One region of the Micromonospora sp. SD19 genome, then DNA from elsewhere that is predicted to be linked to it. Evidence: predicted binding sites of a transcription regulator. Region 1 holds the regulator's gene; the other holds the start of a gene.
What was found. Region 1 encodes HspR, which represses chaperone genes until heat shock. Its sites were predicted from a motif close to TTGAGTNNNNNNNACTCAA; they were not measured.

Region 1 (8,414 bases):
GGGCTCCGCGAGCAGGCCGCCGGTCTGCTCACCGAGCAGATCGCCATCACGGCCGGGTCGCCGTACGTCAACCGGAAGCTCGGCGACACCAAGGCGCGTACCCGCACCAGCGCCTCCATCGTGGCAGTGCTGCGCGAAGGCGAAGTGATCGTTTCGCCACTCCCCTCCTTCCGCTTCGCGGCCGGCGACGTGGTGGTCGTTGTCGGGACCCGCAGGGGTCTCGACGGCGTGTCCGCCATCCTCGCCGACAGTGACCCGGACGGCTGAGGCGGATGCACGATTTCACCACGCTGCTCATCGAAGTCGGTGCGCTGCTGCTGCTGCTTGGGCTCCTCAGCCGGCTCAGCCGGCGCTTCGGCCTCTCTCCCATCCCCCTCTACCTGCTCGCCGGGCTGGCGTTCGGGCACGGCGGGCTGCTGCCGCTGGACGCCAGCGAGGAGTTCTTCGCCGTCGGCGCCGAGATCGGCGTCATCCTGCTGCTGGTGATGCTCGGCCTGGAATACTCGGCCAACGAACTCGTCGGCAACCTGCGCTCGGCAGCGCCGGCAGGGCTGATCGACGGCGTCCTCAACGCGCTGCCCGGCGCGGGGTTCGCCCTGCTGCTCGGCTGGGACTGGGTCGCCGCCCTGGTACTCGGCGGCATCACCTGGGTCTCCTCCTCCGGCGTGATCGCGAAGGTCCTCGCCGACCTGGGCCGGCTCGGTAACCGGGAAACCCCGGTGATCCTCTCGGTCCTCGTCATCGAGGACCTGGCGATGGCTCTCTACCTGCCGCTCGTCACCGCCGTCCTGGCCGGCACCGGCCTGCTCGGCGGCGGGATCGCGCTCACCGTCGCGGTGGGCACCGTACTGCTCGTGCTGGTCCTCGCCATCCGCTACGGCCACCTCATCTCCGCCGCCCTGTCGGCGAAGGACCCGGAGGCGCTGCTTCTGGGCGTACTCGGTCTGACCCTGCTGATCGCCGGCATCGCCGCGTCGCTCCAGGTGTCGGCGGCGGTCGGTGCGTTCCTGGTCGGCATCGCCCTCTCCGGCCCGGTGGCGCACCACGCCACCGAGCTGCTCTCACCCCTGCGGGACCTGTTCGCCGCGGTGTTCTTCGTCTTCTTCGGCCTGACCACCGACCCGCAGGACATCCCGCCGGTCCTGCTGCCGGCACTCGCCCTGGCCGTGGTCACCATGGGGACGAAGACGCTCACCGGTTACCTCGCCGCCCGCCGTGTCGGCATCGCGGAACCCGGTCGATGGCGGACCGGCCTGGCACTCGTACCCCGAGGCGAGTTCTCCATCGTCATCGCCGGGCTCGCGGTGGCTGCCGGGAGCGTCGAGCCACGGTTGGCGGCGCTGGCCGCGACGTACGTCCTGATCACCGTGGTGACCGGACCGATTCTGGCCCGACTGCCTGACTTCCCGTGGTTCAAGCGGTGGTTGCGCACTCGGGCGGCGGCCCAGCGGCGGGAGTCGACACCGGTCCCCGACCCACTGCACTGAGCACCACCTGAACCCGCGGGACGGCCACCGGGAGGGGCGTAATGCCCCTCCCGCCAACGGTTGCGGAATTGCTCCTCATGGGGGCTACCGCAGCAAAGCGTGGGCGGGTTACCGTTTCGCCGCAGCAGCCAGGGTCCGCAGGCAGCGTTGCCAAAACGCGGGCGAGAGCGGAAGGTTGGCCGGTGAGCGTGCAGGAATCGACGTTCCACGGCTTCGCCAACCCCGTCGATCCGACTCCGGCGGAGTTGCGAGCTTGGGCGTACAAGCCCGATTCGGTGCCGTTGGCCTCGATGCCACCCGACTGGGACCTGCTGGTCTCCGGCGACCGACTGGTGTTGACGCTCTTCGAGTTAGCGATGGATCCGACCTGCCCGGCCCGGCGTTTCGCGCTGCACTGCCTGTACATCTACGCGGCCGACGGCATCCGGACGAATTTCCGCGCCCACCCGAAGCGCCGCTTCCGCAAGCTCGTCGAACAGGCCGAGCGGGACGGCGACGAGCTGATGAAGATCTGGGCGCACAACGGCCGGGTGCTGTTGGCCCGACCGGATCTCTTCGTCTACCGGGACTGGTGCGAGGGCGGCCTGGTCCGCGAAAACCGCCGCCTCGGTTGAGAGCGGGCTGATCGCCAGCGGTCTGCGCAGCGGGGTGTTGGTTCCTGCGCCGCTGTGGAGCTGATGTCGCAAACGATTCACCGGTTGGGGTCCCTGACGTGACAGGTGCGGACCACAGCGTGATGTCGTAAACGATTCAGCTCCAAAGGCTCGGTATAGGACCCCCCCCCCGCTGCGCCCCCGCGTCCCGGCCCGCACCCAACCGGCGAACGGGCCGGGACCCCCCGTGGGTCCCGGCCCGCACGTCGGTCGCCGGTCAGTCCTGCTTGCGTTCCGTCTCGGCTCGGCCCGGTTCGCCGCCGCGCTCGCCGTCTTCGGCGAACCGGCCCGCGATGATCCGGTCCCGGTAGGTCCCCTCGGTGACCTTGTCGAACTTCTCGCGGACGGTCTCGGCCAGTTTCTCCAACCGGTCCTCCGTCTGCTGGGCCATCTTCTTCGCCGGCTCCGCCATCGCTCCCCCTCGCCATGCCGGTGGGTCCGATTTAAGCCGATTGAACCCTTATCGACAGGCTAACCGAAGCGGCCCGGACCGCGCCGGGAAATCCAGCGCGGTCCGGGCCGGGCAGACAGCTCCGGGTGAGCGGCAGGTCAGCGATCGGGCGTGCGGCGAGGGCGCCACACCACCAGGGCGGTGGAGGTGCGGTTGGTCGGCACCAGATCCCGGCCCGGGAAGCGGGCCAGCGACTCCAGTTCGGCCACCCGGCGGTACGCGGCGTCCAGCTCCGCCTCCAGCCGGGCCACCCGCTGCTGCGCCTGCTCCAGCAGCCGCTCCAGCCCGATGATCCGCTTGACGCCGGCCAGGTTGATCCCGTCGTCCTGGCTGAGTCGCTGCACCTCGCGCAGCAGCACCACGTCGCGGACGCTGTAACGACGCCCGCCACCGGCCGCTCGACCGGGCTGCACCAGCCCGAGTCGGTCGTACTGGCGCAGCGTCTGCGGGTGCATCCCCGCCATCCGCGCCGCCACCGAGATCATCAGCACCTTGGCCTCGTAGGCAGGGTCGCCCGAACCGAGGAACTCGCCCGACATCCCGCTCACCTCCGCGTCCCCTCCACCGGACTAACTGACTCGACGCACCCGTGCGTCGAGATGTTCCCGGGCCGCCGGCGGAGTCTGCTCGGCGAACGACTCCAGCGCCGTGCGCGCCTCGTCGGACAACCGGGCCGGCACCACCACGTCCAACGTCACCAGCAGGTCACCAGCCTGCCCATCACGGCGGACCACACCCTTGCCCCGGGCCCGCAGCACCCGCCCGCTCGGCGTCCCCGGCGGAACCCGCAGGGTCACCGCGCCGTCGAGCGTGGGCACCCGCAGGTCCGTGCCGAGCACGGCCTCCGCGAAGGTCACCGGAACGGTCAGCGTCAGGTCGTCTCCGGTACGCCCGAACAACTCGTCCGGCCGAACCTTGACGTGCACGAAGAGGTCACCGGCCGGACCGCCGCGCTCGCCCGGCTCGCCGCGCCCGGCCAGCCGGATGCGTTGACCGTCGGCCACACCGGCCGGGAAGCGCACGTTCATGGTGCGGGTCTTGGTGACACCGCCGCTGCCGTGGCACTCCGGGCACTTCTCCTCGACCACGGTGCCGACGCCCTGGCAGTTGCGGCACGGCTCGGAGAAGCTGAACGACCCCTGGTTGCGGGTGGTCACCCCGGCACCGTGGCAGACCGGGCAGGTCTGCGGCTGGGTGCCGGGCTTGGCCCCGTTGCCGTGGCAGGTGTCGCAGACCCCCGGCGCGCGCAGCGTCAGGGGCAGCGTCACCCCGCGCACCGCGTCGCCGAAGTCCAGCGCCACCTCGGTCTCCACGTCCCGGCCACGGGCCGGACCGCGGGGCGCGGCCTGCCCACCGGCCTGACCGCCGCTGAAGATCGAGCTGAACAGGTCCTGGAAGCCGGCGCCTCCGAAGCGGCGATCGCCGCCTCCGCCGCCACCGAACATGTCGGAGACGTCGAACGGCATGCCACCCGGCTGGCCACCACCCCGGGCGTTGCGCCGGAACGCGCCCGAGCCGAAGAGCGAGCGCATCTCGTCGTACTCGCGGCGGCGGCCGCTGTCCGACAGCACGTTGTACGCCTCGGACGCGGCCTTGAACCGCTCCTCGGCCTTCGGGTCGCCCGGGTTGTGGTCCGGGTGCGACTCCCGCGCCACCTTGCGGTACGCCTTCTTGATGTCATCCGCGGAGGCGGCCTTGTCCACGCCGAGCACGGCGTAGAAGTCCTTCTCGATCCAGTCCTTCGAACTCACCGGTCCACCTCCTTCCGACCCTGGTGGCCCGGCCGTCCCGCCCACCGCGCAGCGGTGGGCGGGACGGCCTGGTCACTGGCTGGCACTATTCCGGATCCGCGACCGCTACCAGCGCGGGGCGCAGCAGCCGCTCACCGAGCTGGTAGCCGCGTCGCATGACCTGCACGCAGGTCGGCTCGCTGACGTCGGCCGAGGTCTGGTGCGCGACCGCCTCGTGCCGGGTCGGGTCGAACGGGTCGCCCTGCTCGCCGAAGGCGTTCAGGCCGAACTTGCCCAGCGCGGTGGTGAGCTGTTCCGCCACCGTGCCGAACGGCCCGACCAGGTCGCCGTGTTCCCGGGCCCGGTCCAGGTCGTCCAGGATCGGCAGCAGCGCGGCCAGCACCGAGCCGGTCGCCTGCTCCTGCACGAGGCTGCGGTCACGGTCGACCCGCTTGCGGTAGTTGGCGTACTCCGCCGACACCCGCTGCAGGTCCCTGGTCCGCTCGTCGAGCTCGGCCCGGAGCGCCTCCAGCTCGGCACCGAGCGAGGTGCCCGTGCCGCCGCCGTCCACCGGCTGCGCCGGGGCGTCCACCACCGGCGGGCCGGACGGTTCCGGCCCGTCGGTGGCGTTGACCTCGACCTCGATCTCGTCGACCACGACCTCGGCGTCCTCGACCAGACCCTCGGCCGGCACGCCGGCCTCAGCGTCGGCGGCGGCGCCCTCCGGCTCGGCGGTGTCGACGAGCTTGCGGTTGTTACGGATGACGACCCGCTCCCCGTCGCCGGTGGTCTGCTCCGTGGGCGCGGAGCCACCCGGCGTCGACCCGGTCTCGCCCGGGTCGGCGGCTCGTGGCTTCTGCGTCATGCGGCTACCTCATCCCCTTCGCGGTGGACACGTGTCGGAGGCCGACGGTCACTTCTTGCCGTCCTCGTCCACGATTTCCGCGTCGACCACGTCGTCGGCGCCGCCGGCCTGCGCGCCGGTCGCGCCGGTCGCACCCGGGCCGGGCTCGCCACCCGGCTGCTGACCCTGCTCGGCCTGCTGCGAGTAGAGCAGCGAGCCGGCCTGCTGGGAGACCTGCGCCAGCTTCTCGTGCGCGGACTTGATCTTCTCGACATCCTGCCCGCCGAGGGCGCCGCGCAGCTCGCCGAGCGCCTCGTTGAGCTGCTCACGGTTCTCGCTGGGCAGCTTATCGCCGCTCTCGGCGAGGAACTTCTCGGTCTGCCACTGCAGCGCCTCGGCCACGTTGCGGGTCTCGGCGTCGTCGCGGCGGCGCTTGTCCTCCTCCGCGTGCTCCTCGGCGTCCCGGCGCATCCGCTCGATGTCGTCCTTCGGCAGCGACGAGCCGCCGGTGATCGTCATCTTCTGTTCCTTGCCGGTGCCCAGGTCCTTGGCGTGCACGTTGACGATGCCGTTGGCGTCGATGTCGAAGGCGACCTCGATCTGCGGCACGCCGCGCGGCGCCGGCGGGAGGCCGGTCAGCTCGAAGGTGCCGAGCTTCTTGTTGTAGGCCGCGATCTCCCGCTCGCCCTGGAACACCTGGATCAGCACCGACGGCTGGTTGTCGTCAGCCGTGGTGAAGACCTCGGAGCGCTTGGTCGGGATGGTGGTGTTGCGCTCGATCAGCTTGGTGAAGATGCCGCCCTTGGTCTCGATGCCCAGGCTCAGCGGGGTCACGTCGAGCAGCAGGACGTCCTTGACCTCACCCTTGAGCACACCGGCCTGGAGGGCGGCGCCGACGGCGACGACCTCGTCCGGGTTGACGCCCTTGTTGGGGTCGCGGCCGGTGAGCTGCTTGACCAGGTCGGTCACGGCGGGCATCCGGGTCGAACCGCCGACCAGGATGACGTGCTCGACGTCAGAGATCTTGATCCCGGCGTCCTTCACGGCCTGCTCGAACGGGCCCTTGCAACGGTCCAGCAGGTCCTGCGTCATCCGCTGGAACTCAGCGCGGCTGAGCGTCACGTCCAGGTGCAGCGGGCCGGCCGCGCCAGCGGTGATGTACGGCAGGTTGATGTTGGTGGTGGTGGCGGCGGACAGCTCGATCTTGGCCTTCTCGGCGGCCTCACGGAGCCGCTGGAGGGCCATCTTGTCCTGGCCGAGGTCGATGCCGTGCTCACCACGGAACGTCTTGACCAGGTGGTCGATGATCCGCTGGTCCCAGTCGTCGCCGCCGAGGTGGTTGTCACCGCTGGTCGACTTGACCTCGATGACGCCCTCGGCCAGCTCCAGCAGCGACACGTCGAAGGTGCCGCCGCCGAGGTCGAAGACCAGGACGGTCTGCTCCTTGGAGCCCTTGTCCAGCCCGTACGCCAGGGCGGCCGCGGTCGGCTCGTTGACGATCCGCAGCACGTTGAAGCCGGCGATCTCACCGGCCTCCTTGGTGGCCTGCCGCTGGCTGTCGTTGAAGTAGGCCGGAACGGTGATCACCGCGTCGGTGATCTGCTCACCCAGGTACGCCTCGGCGTCCCGCTTGAGCTTCATCAGCGTCCGGGCGGAGATCTCCTGCGGGGTGTACTTCTTGCCGTCGATGTCGACGGACCAGTTCGTGCCGACCTCGCGCTTGACCGACCGGATCGTCCGGTCCGGGTTGGTCACCGCCTGGCGCTTGGCGACCTCACCGACGAGCACCTCGCCGTTGCGGGCGAACGCGACGATCGACGGAGTCGTCCGCGACCCCTCAGCGTTGGCGATGACGGTGGGTTCACCGCCCTCGAGAACGCTGACGCAGGAGTTCGTCGTGCCGAGGTCGATACCGACCGCACGTGCCATGTTCGCTTCCTCGCTTCGTAAGGTTGTGCAGGTGACGGGCGTCGCCCGTGGGCTGCTGGCGAGCACCGCCCGCAGCGGGCCCCACCACAAGTTGAGTGAACTTGACTCAATAGTGCCACGCGTTGGCCAATCGTCAAGTCGACTTGAGTCAACCCGACGCAACCCAGCCGTTATTACCGTCCGGTTGTCTTCCCTTGCATCGGTCGGGCACGCTTTAGCGGTGACGACGCACGGCGATCCCGCCACCCGTTCCGGTGCGCCCGCCGTCGCAGCCCGCACCGACCCGCCGGACGCCGCGGAGGAGCCGCCCGCCACCACCGGGGACGACAGCCTCCCCGGCGCACTGTCGGGCCTCCGGGAGGCGATCGGCGCGACCCGGTATCCCCTCGCGCTGCCCTCTGCCAGCTCCGCCCGGCACGCCGCGACCGCCCTCACCGACCAGCTCGACGACTACCTGCTGCCCCGGCTCGCCCGGTTGGACGCCCCCCTTCTCGTGGTGGTCGGCGGCTCCACCGGCGCGGGCAAGTCGACGCTGGTCAACAGCCTGGTCAAGGCCCGGGTCAGCGCGGCCGGCGTGCTCCGGCCGACCACCCGCTCCCCGGTGCTGGTCTGCAACCCGTCCGACGCGGCGTGGTTCCGGCAGGGTGACCTCCTGCCCGGGCTGACCCGCACCACCGAGCCGAGCGACGATCCGCGCGCCCTGCACCTCGTCACTGCCCCGGCCCTGCCCGCCGGGCTGGCCTTCCTCGACGCGCCCGACATCGACTCGGTCGTCGACGCCAACCGGGCGCTCGCCACCCAACTGCTGGCCGCCGCCGACCTGTGGCTCTTCGTCACCACCGCCGCCCGGTACGCCGACGCGGTGCCGTGGGAGCTGCTGCGCAGCGCCCGGGCGCGCGGCGCGGTGATCGCCATGGTGCTGGACCGGGTGCCCGCTGAGGCCACCGACGAGATCGCCGCACACCTGACCGAGATGCTCGCCGAGCAGGACCTCGACCGGGCGCCGCTGTTCGTGTTGCCGGAGACCTGGGTCGACGGTCAGGGGCTGCTGCCCGAGGGGGTGACAGCGCCGCTGGCCGACTGGTTCGCCCGGCTGGCCGCCGACGCTGACGCGCGGGCCGCGGTGGTCCGCCAGACCCTCGACGGGGCGCTGGCCGCGCTGCATCCCACAGTGGAGGACCTGGCCGACGCCGCCGACGAGCAGCTCGCCGCCGCCGATGGGCTGGACGAACGGGTCCGGGCCGCGTACCGGGGTGCCGAGCGCACCGTCGAGCAGGGGCTTCAGGACGGCCGGCTGCTGCGCGGCGAGGTGCTCGCCCG
Region 2 (8,414 bases), on a different contig from region 1:
CCGATCCGAGGCCGAGTCGGCCCACCGGCTGGAAGATCTCCCCACCCTCCTGCGGCAGCAGCTTCAGCGCGACCTCGACCTTCGCCGCCTCGTCACTGCCGTCGAGCAGGCAGCCGACCCGGGGGTCACGCAGGCTGAGCGCGCCCTCCCGTACCGTCGTCGGCTCGGCTCTGGCCGGTGTGGCAAGCGTCGCCACGACCGCAGCGCCGGCTCCGCCGGCGAACAGGGCCCGTCGTCCCAGCCCTCGGCCCGCTGGTTCCGGCCGGTGCGGCACCGTCGGCGGCAGGGCACCGGGCGTGTTGGCGTTCGCTTCCATGCGTCTCCCCGTGATGAACACTGTGCGGAGGCCGACCCTATAGCCGATCAGCGGCCCGCAGGGGGCACGGGTGCGGGCTCCGACGAGCGCGGAGAACGCCGCCGGCGACCGTCCGGGTGGGACGGTCGCCGGCGCTGCGGGTCAGAGGGGGTACGGCCCGAAGCGGCCCCAGGCCACAAGCGCGGCGAGGACGAGCAGCACCACGCACGTCACGATGCCCTGGATCTCCACCGTGCGCCGCTCCGGCACGGTGGCCGTCCGCACCCCGTGCAGGTGCACCACGGTGCCGCCGATCATGATGATGACCAGCCCGAGCGCGGCGAGCGGGGTGAGCACCGTGGCGATGCCGGTGAGGGCGGGCAGCAGCAGCCCGATGGCGGCCAGCAGTTCCAGGGCGCCGATGGCCTTGACCTGGATCGGCGTGGCGGCCTTCGTCCAGCCCATCGTCTCGTGCAGCTTCTCCTTGGGTTGGGTCAGCTTGACCACGCCGATGCCGCCAAAGATGGCAGCGAGCAGGATCTGAACGATCCACAGCACCATGTTCACAGGGGTTTCCTCCGGGGGACCGCCCTACGGCGGAGAGGTAGTTGACGTCTCAAGCACGACAGTACGGTCCTCCGGGACCCGGGCACAGCGACAGGCCCCCGCCGTCTCGTGAGCGGCGGGGGCCTGTCGCTTGGTACGTCAGACCGTGAAGAGCGCCGGACCGTCCAGCGTCTTCACGTCGGCCGGGCGCAGCGCCAGGGCGAGCACGTCGGCCACGTCGGCCAGGGTGTGCACGGTCAGCGCCTCGCGCACCTCGGTCGGCAGGTCGTCCAGGTCCGGTTCGTTGCGCGCCGGGATGATCACTTCGGTGAGACCGGCCCGGTGCGCGGCGAGCAGCTTCTGCTTCACCCCACCGATCGGCAGCACCCGACCGGAGAGCGTCACCTCACCGGTCATCCCGAACTCGGGGCGGACCGGGCGACCGGTGACCAGCGACGCCAGGGCCGTGACCATGGTGATGCCGGCGCTCGGACCGTCCTTGGGCACCGCGCCCGCCGGGAAGTGGACGTGGATCCGGCGTCCCGCGAGGGCGTTCGGGTCGATGCCGAGCCGCCGCCCGTTGGAGCGCAGGTAGGAGAGCGCGATGTGTGCCGACTCCTTCATCACGTCACCGAGCTGGCCGGTCAGGGTCAGCCCCGGCTCGCCCTCCATGCTGGTCGCCTCGATGAAGAGCACGTCACCACCGGCGCCCGTGACGGCCAGGCCGGTGGCCACGCCCGGCACCGCGGTGCGCTCGGCCGACTCCGGGGTGAACTTCGGCCGCCCCAGGTAGCCGGTGAGGTTGTCGGTGTCGACGCGTACCGGCGTGGGGTCGGTCGCCAGGGTCACCGTCACCTTGCGCAGGATCTTGGCCAGGGCCCGTTCGAGCTGCCGCACGCCGGCCTCGCGGGTGTACTCCCCCGCGATCAGCGCGAGAGCCTCGTCGGCGACTGTCACCTCCTCGGCGGTCAACCCGGCCCGCTCCCGCTGCCGGGGCAGCAGGTGGTCGCGGGCGATGGAGACCTTCTCGTCCTCGGTGTACCCGTCCAGCATGACCAGCTCCATCCGGTCCAGCAGCGGGCCGGGGATGGCGTCCACCACGTTGGCGGTGGCCAGGAAGAGCACGTCGGACAGGTCCAGATCGACCTCCAGGTAGTGGTCCCGGAAGGTGTGGTTCTGGGCCGGGTCGAGCACCTCCAGCAGGGCGGCGGCGGGGTCACCGGCGTAGCCGGCGGCCAGCTTGTCGACCTCGTCGAGGAGCACGACCGGGTTCATCGAGCCGGCCTCGCGCAGCGCGCGGACGATCCGGCCGGGCAGCGCCCCCACGTAGGTGCGCCGGTGCCCGCGGATCTCCGCCTCGTCGCGGACGCCGCCGAGCGAGACCCGGACGAAGTTGCGCCCGAGCGCCCGCGCCACGGACTCGCCGAGGCTGGTCTTGCCGACCCCGGGAGGGCCGGCGAGGGCGAGTACCGCGCCGGAGCCACGACCGCCGACCACGCCGAGGTTGCGCTCGGCCCGCCGGTTGCGCACCGCCAGGTACTCCAGGATGCGGTCCTTCACGTCGGACAGACCGGCGTGGTCGGCGTCGAGCACCGCCCGGGCCGCGGCCAGGTCGGTGTTGTCCTCGGTACGGGTGCCCCACGGCATCTCGAGCACGGTGTCCAGCCAGGTACGGATCCAGCCCGCCTCCGGGGAGGCGTCACTGGCCCGCTCCAGCTTGCCGACCTCGCGCATGGCCGCCTCGCGGACCTTCTCCGGCAGCTCGGCGGACTCGACCCGGGACCGGTAGTCGGCGGAGCCGTCCGGCTCGTCCTCGCCCAGTTCCTTGCGGATCGCGGCGAGCTGCTGACGCAGCAGGAACTCGCGCTGGGACTTCTCCAGCCCCTCGCGGACGTCACTGTTGATCTGCTCGGTGACCTCCTGCTCGGCCAGGTAGTCCTTCACCCAGCCGACCAGCAGCTCCAGCCGGACGGTGACGTCCGGCGCGGCGAGCAGCTCGGTCTTCTGCTCCAGCATCAGCCAGGGCGCGTAACCGGCCGAGTCGGCCAGCTCGGAGAGGTCGGTCATCCGCTCCACCGCGTCGATGACCTGCCAGGCGCCCCGCTGCTGGAGCACGGAGGTCACCAGGGCGCGGTACTCGCGGGCGAGTTCACGGGCCCGACCGGCGTAGGCGGGTTCGTCGAGTTCGGTCGCCTCGACCCAGAGGGCGGCGCCGGGGCCGGGCACGCCGGACCCGATCCGGGCCCGGGACAGGCCTCGGATGACGGCGGCGGGCTCACCCTCGGGCAGCCGGCCGACCTTCTCGATGGTGGCGACCACGCCGACCGGCCCGTACTCGCCGTCGATGCGCGGCACGGCCAGCAGCTTGCGGTCGCCGGTCGCCCGCGCCGCGTCGATCGCGGCCTGGGTGGTGGGGTCGAGGGTCACCGGGATGACCATGCCGGGCAGCAGCACGGCGTCGGTCAGGGGAAGTACCGGAAGAGTTGCCATCGAACACCTCGCGTTGAGTTGAGCGTGTCTCACTCAAGTAACAAAGCGTTCCCCTTGTTCCGATCTGTGACCCAGACCACTTCCCCGGCCGGTTCCGTCGGGTCGCCCAGGACCGGTGGGCGACCCGACGGGACACCTCAGGTGAGCTTGCTCTTCACCGTGTTCACCACCGAGCCGGCCACCCCCGGATTGGTGCCGTACAGGCGGGGGTCACCCGGCGGCAGCACCGGTTCCGGCGCGTTCGCCCGCGGGTTGTCGTCGTACCGGAACTCGCCCTTGCCGTCGGGCGAGGGCCCGGACGCCCAACGCCCCTGGGCGGCGTCGGTGCCCGAGGAGAAACCCAGATAGGTGTAGCCGTACTCCTCGGTGAACTCGCCCGAGTCCGGGAAGGCCTCCGGCACCGGCATCTCCTCCAGCCCGTCCTCCTTGAGCTGCTCGATCGCCGCCAGCCACATGTTCTGGTGCATCGTGTCGCGGGCCAGCAGGAAGCGCAGCATCTGCTTGACACCCGGGTCGTCGGTCATGTGGAACAACCGGGCGACCTGGAGCCGACCCTGCGCCTCGGCGGTGACGTTGAGCTGGAAGTCGGCCAGCAGGTTGCCGCTGGCGGTGACGAACGCGCCGCTCCAGGGCACCCCGTTGGAGTCGGCGGGCAGGGCACCACCACCGCCATGGATGAAGTGCGCCGGATTCTCGCCGGCGTAGGTCGCCGCACCACCGGGGTCCTCCGCGATCCCCTCGGTCAGCGACAGCGGCGCATTGTCCAAGAGCCGGGTGATCATCGTGACGATCATCTCGACGTGGCCCATCTCCTCGGTGCCGACATCGAGCAACAGATCCTTGTACTTGCCGGGCAGCCGGCAGTTCCAACCCTGGAAGAGGTACTGGTTGGCGACTGTCATCTCGCCCCACTTGCCGCCCAGCACCTCCTGCAGCCGACGGGCGAAAGCCGCGTCCGGGCCGTCTGGTTTGGCCTCGAACTGCAGATCCTTGACGTGACTGAACATCCGACCTCCTCGGTACCGGAAACAGGTAGCGAGGCCGTTCCCGCTGGGCTGACCCGAGCGGGCCAACCGGTGGCCCGCCCGGGTCATCCCAGCGGGCGGGCCACCGGCAGCAACACCTCCAGCGCCACTCCACGGGGCCGCAGCCGGTGCGCCCGCAGCGCTCCCCCGTCGGTCGCGACGAGCTGCCGCGCGATCCACAGGCCCAGACCGGACATCCCGACGGCCGGCGTCGGACGCCGCAGCGCGACCAGCAGCGCGTCGTCGACCCTGCCCTCGTCGGTGACCAGGATGCTCACGCCGGGACCGCGCACCGTGGCGTAGAGCCCGACCTGCCCGTTGGGCGGCCCGTGCCGCAACGCGTTCTGCACCAGGTTGACCAGCACCTGTCGAGTGCGTCCGGCCGGCACCGGGCAGGAGGCGGCCCGCCGGGTGGCCCGTGCCCGCCGCCGACCGGCCGGCACCAACGCGGCGGCCTCCCGCAGGATGCCCGCCAGCGCGACGACCGGCTCCGGCTGCGCGGCCAGCGCCAGCGCGCCGGTGCCGGCGGTCGCGTCGCGCAGCAGACTCTGCAGGTGTGCGGCCTGGTCGCGGGCCAGCTCGGTGATCGCCCGCCGATCGGCACTGGTCAGCTCGCGACGCTCGTCGGCCAGAGCGCGGGTCAACGAGGTCAGGGTGCTCACCGGCGTCCGGAACTCGTGGCACAACACCCGCAGCAGCAACTCCGAATCAGCCTCCGCCGCTCGCCGCTCGGCGGGTGTCGGCGCGATGGGGCGCAACCCTCGCAGCAGGTCCCGCAAACCGTGCCGTACGCGCATCCACCCGACTCCCCTCGTTCGGTGCGAACCCGCATGATCGGTACCCGCTGGGGAACGGCCCAGACATGCCGGGAAGCTCCACCTTGCGACTCGTTGTCGTGGACGATCACCCCCTTTTCGTCCGCGGCCTGGAGTTGCTGCTCCCGATCACCAGCAGCGGCCGCGCCGAGGTGGTCGCCTCAACCGGCGACGCCGCCGCGGCGGCGGCGCTCGTCGCCGCCTGCCGCCCCGACCTGGCCATCGTCGACCTGCACATGCCCGTGCCCGGCGGGATTCGGGCGGTGGCGGCGATCCGGCGGACCACCCCTCGGGTACGGGTGGTCGCGATGTCCGGCTCCGCCGCCCCCGAATCGGCGGTGGAGGCGTTGCGGGCCGGCGCCGAGGGTTTCCTGCCCAAGACCAGCGAACCGGAGGAACTGCTGCCCCCGCTGCTGGCCATCCTCGACGGCTGGGCGGTGCTGCCGGCCGAACTGCTGCGCACCATGCTGCGGCCCACGCGCTCCCCGTCGGTCGATCTCGACGGGGAGGAACGGCGGCTGCTGCGGGCGATCGCCGCCGGCCGCAGCACCGTCGACATCGCCGAAGAACTGCACGTCTCGGAACGAACGGTGAAACGTATGACCGCTGCGTTGCTGCGGAAGTTGCGGGTGTCGAACCGGGCCGAGGCTGCCGCAGTAGCCGGTCACGCCGGGATCCTCGGGGAATGAAGGCCCGGCGATCGCACCGATTCACGGTTTTGCTCTGTAACGGAATCGCGACGCGCCGAATGAATGGAAGGCATATTGTTGCGGATTACCGGGGTGATAGGTCAGACTTTGGACACATCCCGCCGCACACAGGGAGTAATCGGCAATGGCGAGAAAAGTAATCACGGTCCTGACCGACGACCTCGACGGTGGGAAGGCCGACCGGACGGTGGAGTTCAGTCTCGACGGCGTGGCCTACACGATCGATGTCTCCGACGAGAATGCCGGTGTCCTGCGCAAGGCGCTCGACCCGTACATCAATGCGGGTCGGCGGATCGGGCGCGGTCCGGTGGAGAGCGCCCGTTCAGTCCGACGGCCGGGCCGACCCGCCGGCGCGGGAATGGATCGGGAGCAGAACCGGGCCATCCGGGAATGGGCCGTCAAGAACGGCTACAAGATTTCCGAGCGCGGCCGGATCCCGGTGGAGGTTGTCGAGGCGTACAAGAACCGCTGACGCGACGCGACGACGGGGCCCCGCCAGCACGGCGGGGCCCCGTCGTGTGTCCGGGTCGCCCGTTGCGACGCGACGGCCGGCCACCCGGGGGTGGCCGGCCATCGTTGCTACCTCAGTTGACGTCGATGCGCACCGAGTCGAAGGCGGGGGTCTGGTTGGCCCGCTCCATCATCGGCAGGCGGTGCGAGCCGTCACCGGCCCAGACGGAGCACTGGGCGGTACCCGACTCCGGCAGGCCCGGAATCTGGATCGTCACCTCGTCGGGCTGGGCACCACCGCGGCCGTCCTCGGTCGCGACGAAGAACGCGGGCACCTCCTGCGGCTCCGGCGGCGCGGTCAGGCTGTCCAGCATCCGGCAGGCGGTGTGGAAGTGCCCACGGACCAGGCCCTGGTCGTTGAGCAGCGAGCTCTCCACGTAGTAACCACCCTGACCGGCGGCCAGGAAGCGGTCCCGCACCAGGTTGCGGGTGCTGACCCGCAGGGTGAAGGGCTGGTTCTGGCCAACCTGCTCGGGGAACTGGGTGATCAGCAGCGACGGGTTGTTGGCCGCCGCGCCGACCTCACCGAACTCGGTGCTCACGCAGCGGTTGCCGTTCTGGAAACCGTCGTGCGGCTGGAGCCGGCTCTCGTCGCAGTCGTTGGCGAGCACACCCAGCCCGGCGCCGGGCTCGGTGCCGCCACCGTTGTTGCCGCCGCCGTTGTTGCCGCCGCCGGGCGTGGTGGTGGGGGTGCTGCCACCGCCGTTGTTGCCGCCGGTGTTGCCGGTGGGCTGCACCTGACACTCGGCGAGCTGGGCCAGGCCCTGCGGCCGGGGTCCGACCCGGTCGATGGCGGTCGTGATCCGGTCCAGCACGGCGCGGCGCTTACCGGCCAACGGCTGGAGGATCGCGTTGCGGATGAACGCCTCACCCTTGTTGCCCTCGGCGGCCAGCCGGCGGTCCGCCTCGGCGATCTGGGTCTGCAACTGGGCGAGGTTGCGGTCCACCTCGGCCCGCGCCCGGTTCGGCACCTGCGGCAGTTTGGCCGCCACATCCGGACAGGCGACGGCGGTGCCGGTGCCCACCGTGCCGTCCTTGCCGTCCTCACACTCGGGGACCGACTGCTGTCCGTCACCCCAGTGATTACGCACCCACCGACCGTTCTGCCAGGTTCGGCTGGTCGAACCGGCGCCGGTCGGCGCGGTCGCGCCCGGGCTCGGCTCCACACACTGCCCGGCGGCCGGACGTGGCTTATTTGTCCGCCGGTCCTGGGCCGACGAAATCTGAGTCACGGCGACAACTCCGCCGAAGACCGCGAGCGTGCCGACAACTGCCAGCAGACGCTTGCTCCGCGCGTTGCCGGAAGGCCGGCGCGCCCGAGTGGACCTGCGCATCGAATTGCTCTCCTTCTCGATCCGGTAGTGGATTTCTGCCCTCGGCGGACCGACGGATGTGTGGGGGCACGGCCGCGGCAGGGACCCACCGTGACCCACCCGGTAATGCGTCGATGGCCGACGATGCCCTTTCCGCACCGTCTCCCGCGCCGGTCGACGCGGATGGGGAGATCCTGTTCATTCGCGCAGGAGTACGGGGCGGGTGCCGGGAAGGTTCAACTGACGCACAGGAAATTGCCGCGACCCGACACGGAGCCGGTACGCGGCGGGGAAGAGCAGGTGAAACGGGTGCGGTCAGTCGGCGCAGAGATGGTCGAAGGCGAAACCGCCGACCAGTTCGTGGCGGCGCTCGCTCAGCGCGGCGATCCGCGCGGTCCACTCGGCGCGCGGCAGCAGGTTCGCCACCGCGTTCTCCCGCAGTCGCTCCCCCACGGCGACGGCGGCGAGATCCTCGGCCAGCCGGGCCGCGTCGATGCCGCAGGAGAAGCGGTGTTCGGTCACCGAGACCACCTCGACGAGGCACGCGTCGGGGCGTACCTGCACCCAGCTCCACCCCTGGGCCGGCCCGTCCAGCCAGCGCACGTGCAGCCCTCGCACGATCGGGTCGGTCACCTGCCCAGCCACGTACGCCTCGACGGCCGCCGCGCGGGTCAGCGCGCCGAGGTCGTTGACCGACCCGGTACGCCCGT

Region 2: a site for HspR is predicted at 3,350-3,368, ahead of lon (endopeptidase La). Genes of this name have one in related genera too.

What each region holds. Positions count from the first base shown of each region.
Region 1 is NZ_JBTLMN010000001.1:306,177-314,590, reverse strand. It holds gene ACX27O_RS01485 (cation:proton antiporter regulatory subunit) at 1-267, shown strand, start outside; gene ACX27O_RS01480 (cation:proton antiporter) at 273-1,487, shown strand; gene ACX27O_RS01475 (hypothetical protein) at 1,670-2,101, shown strand; gene ACX27O_RS01470 (hypothetical protein) at 2,358-2,552, opposite strand; gene ACX27O_RS01465 (heat shock protein transcriptional repressor HspR) at 2,690-3,130, opposite strand; gene dnaJ (molecular chaperone DnaJ) at 3,161-4,342, opposite strand; gene grpE (nucleotide exchange factor GrpE) at 4,428-5,186, opposite strand; gene dnaK (molecular chaperone DnaK) at 5,235-7,094, opposite strand; gene ACX27O_RS01445 (ABC transporter) at 7,315-8,414, shown strand, end outside.
Region 2 is NZ_JBTLMN010000002.1:721,108-729,521, forward strand. It holds gene ACX27O_RS10440 (right-handed parallel beta-helix repeat-containing protein) at 1-316, opposite strand, end outside; gene ACX27O_RS10445 (DoxX family protein) at 458-856, opposite strand; gene lon (endopeptidase La) at 1,001-3,331, opposite strand; gene ACX27O_RS10455 (manganese catalase) at 3,469-4,338, opposite strand; gene ACX27O_RS10460 (sensor histidine kinase) at 4,422-5,153, opposite strand; gene ACX27O_RS10465 (response regulator) at 5,252-5,860, shown strand; gene ACX27O_RS10470 (histone-like nucleoid-structuring protein Lsr2) at 6,006-6,353, shown strand; gene ACX27O_RS10475 (hypothetical protein) at 6,466-7,725, opposite strand; gene ACX27O_RS10480 (PDDEXK family nuclease) at 8,020-8,414, opposite strand, start outside.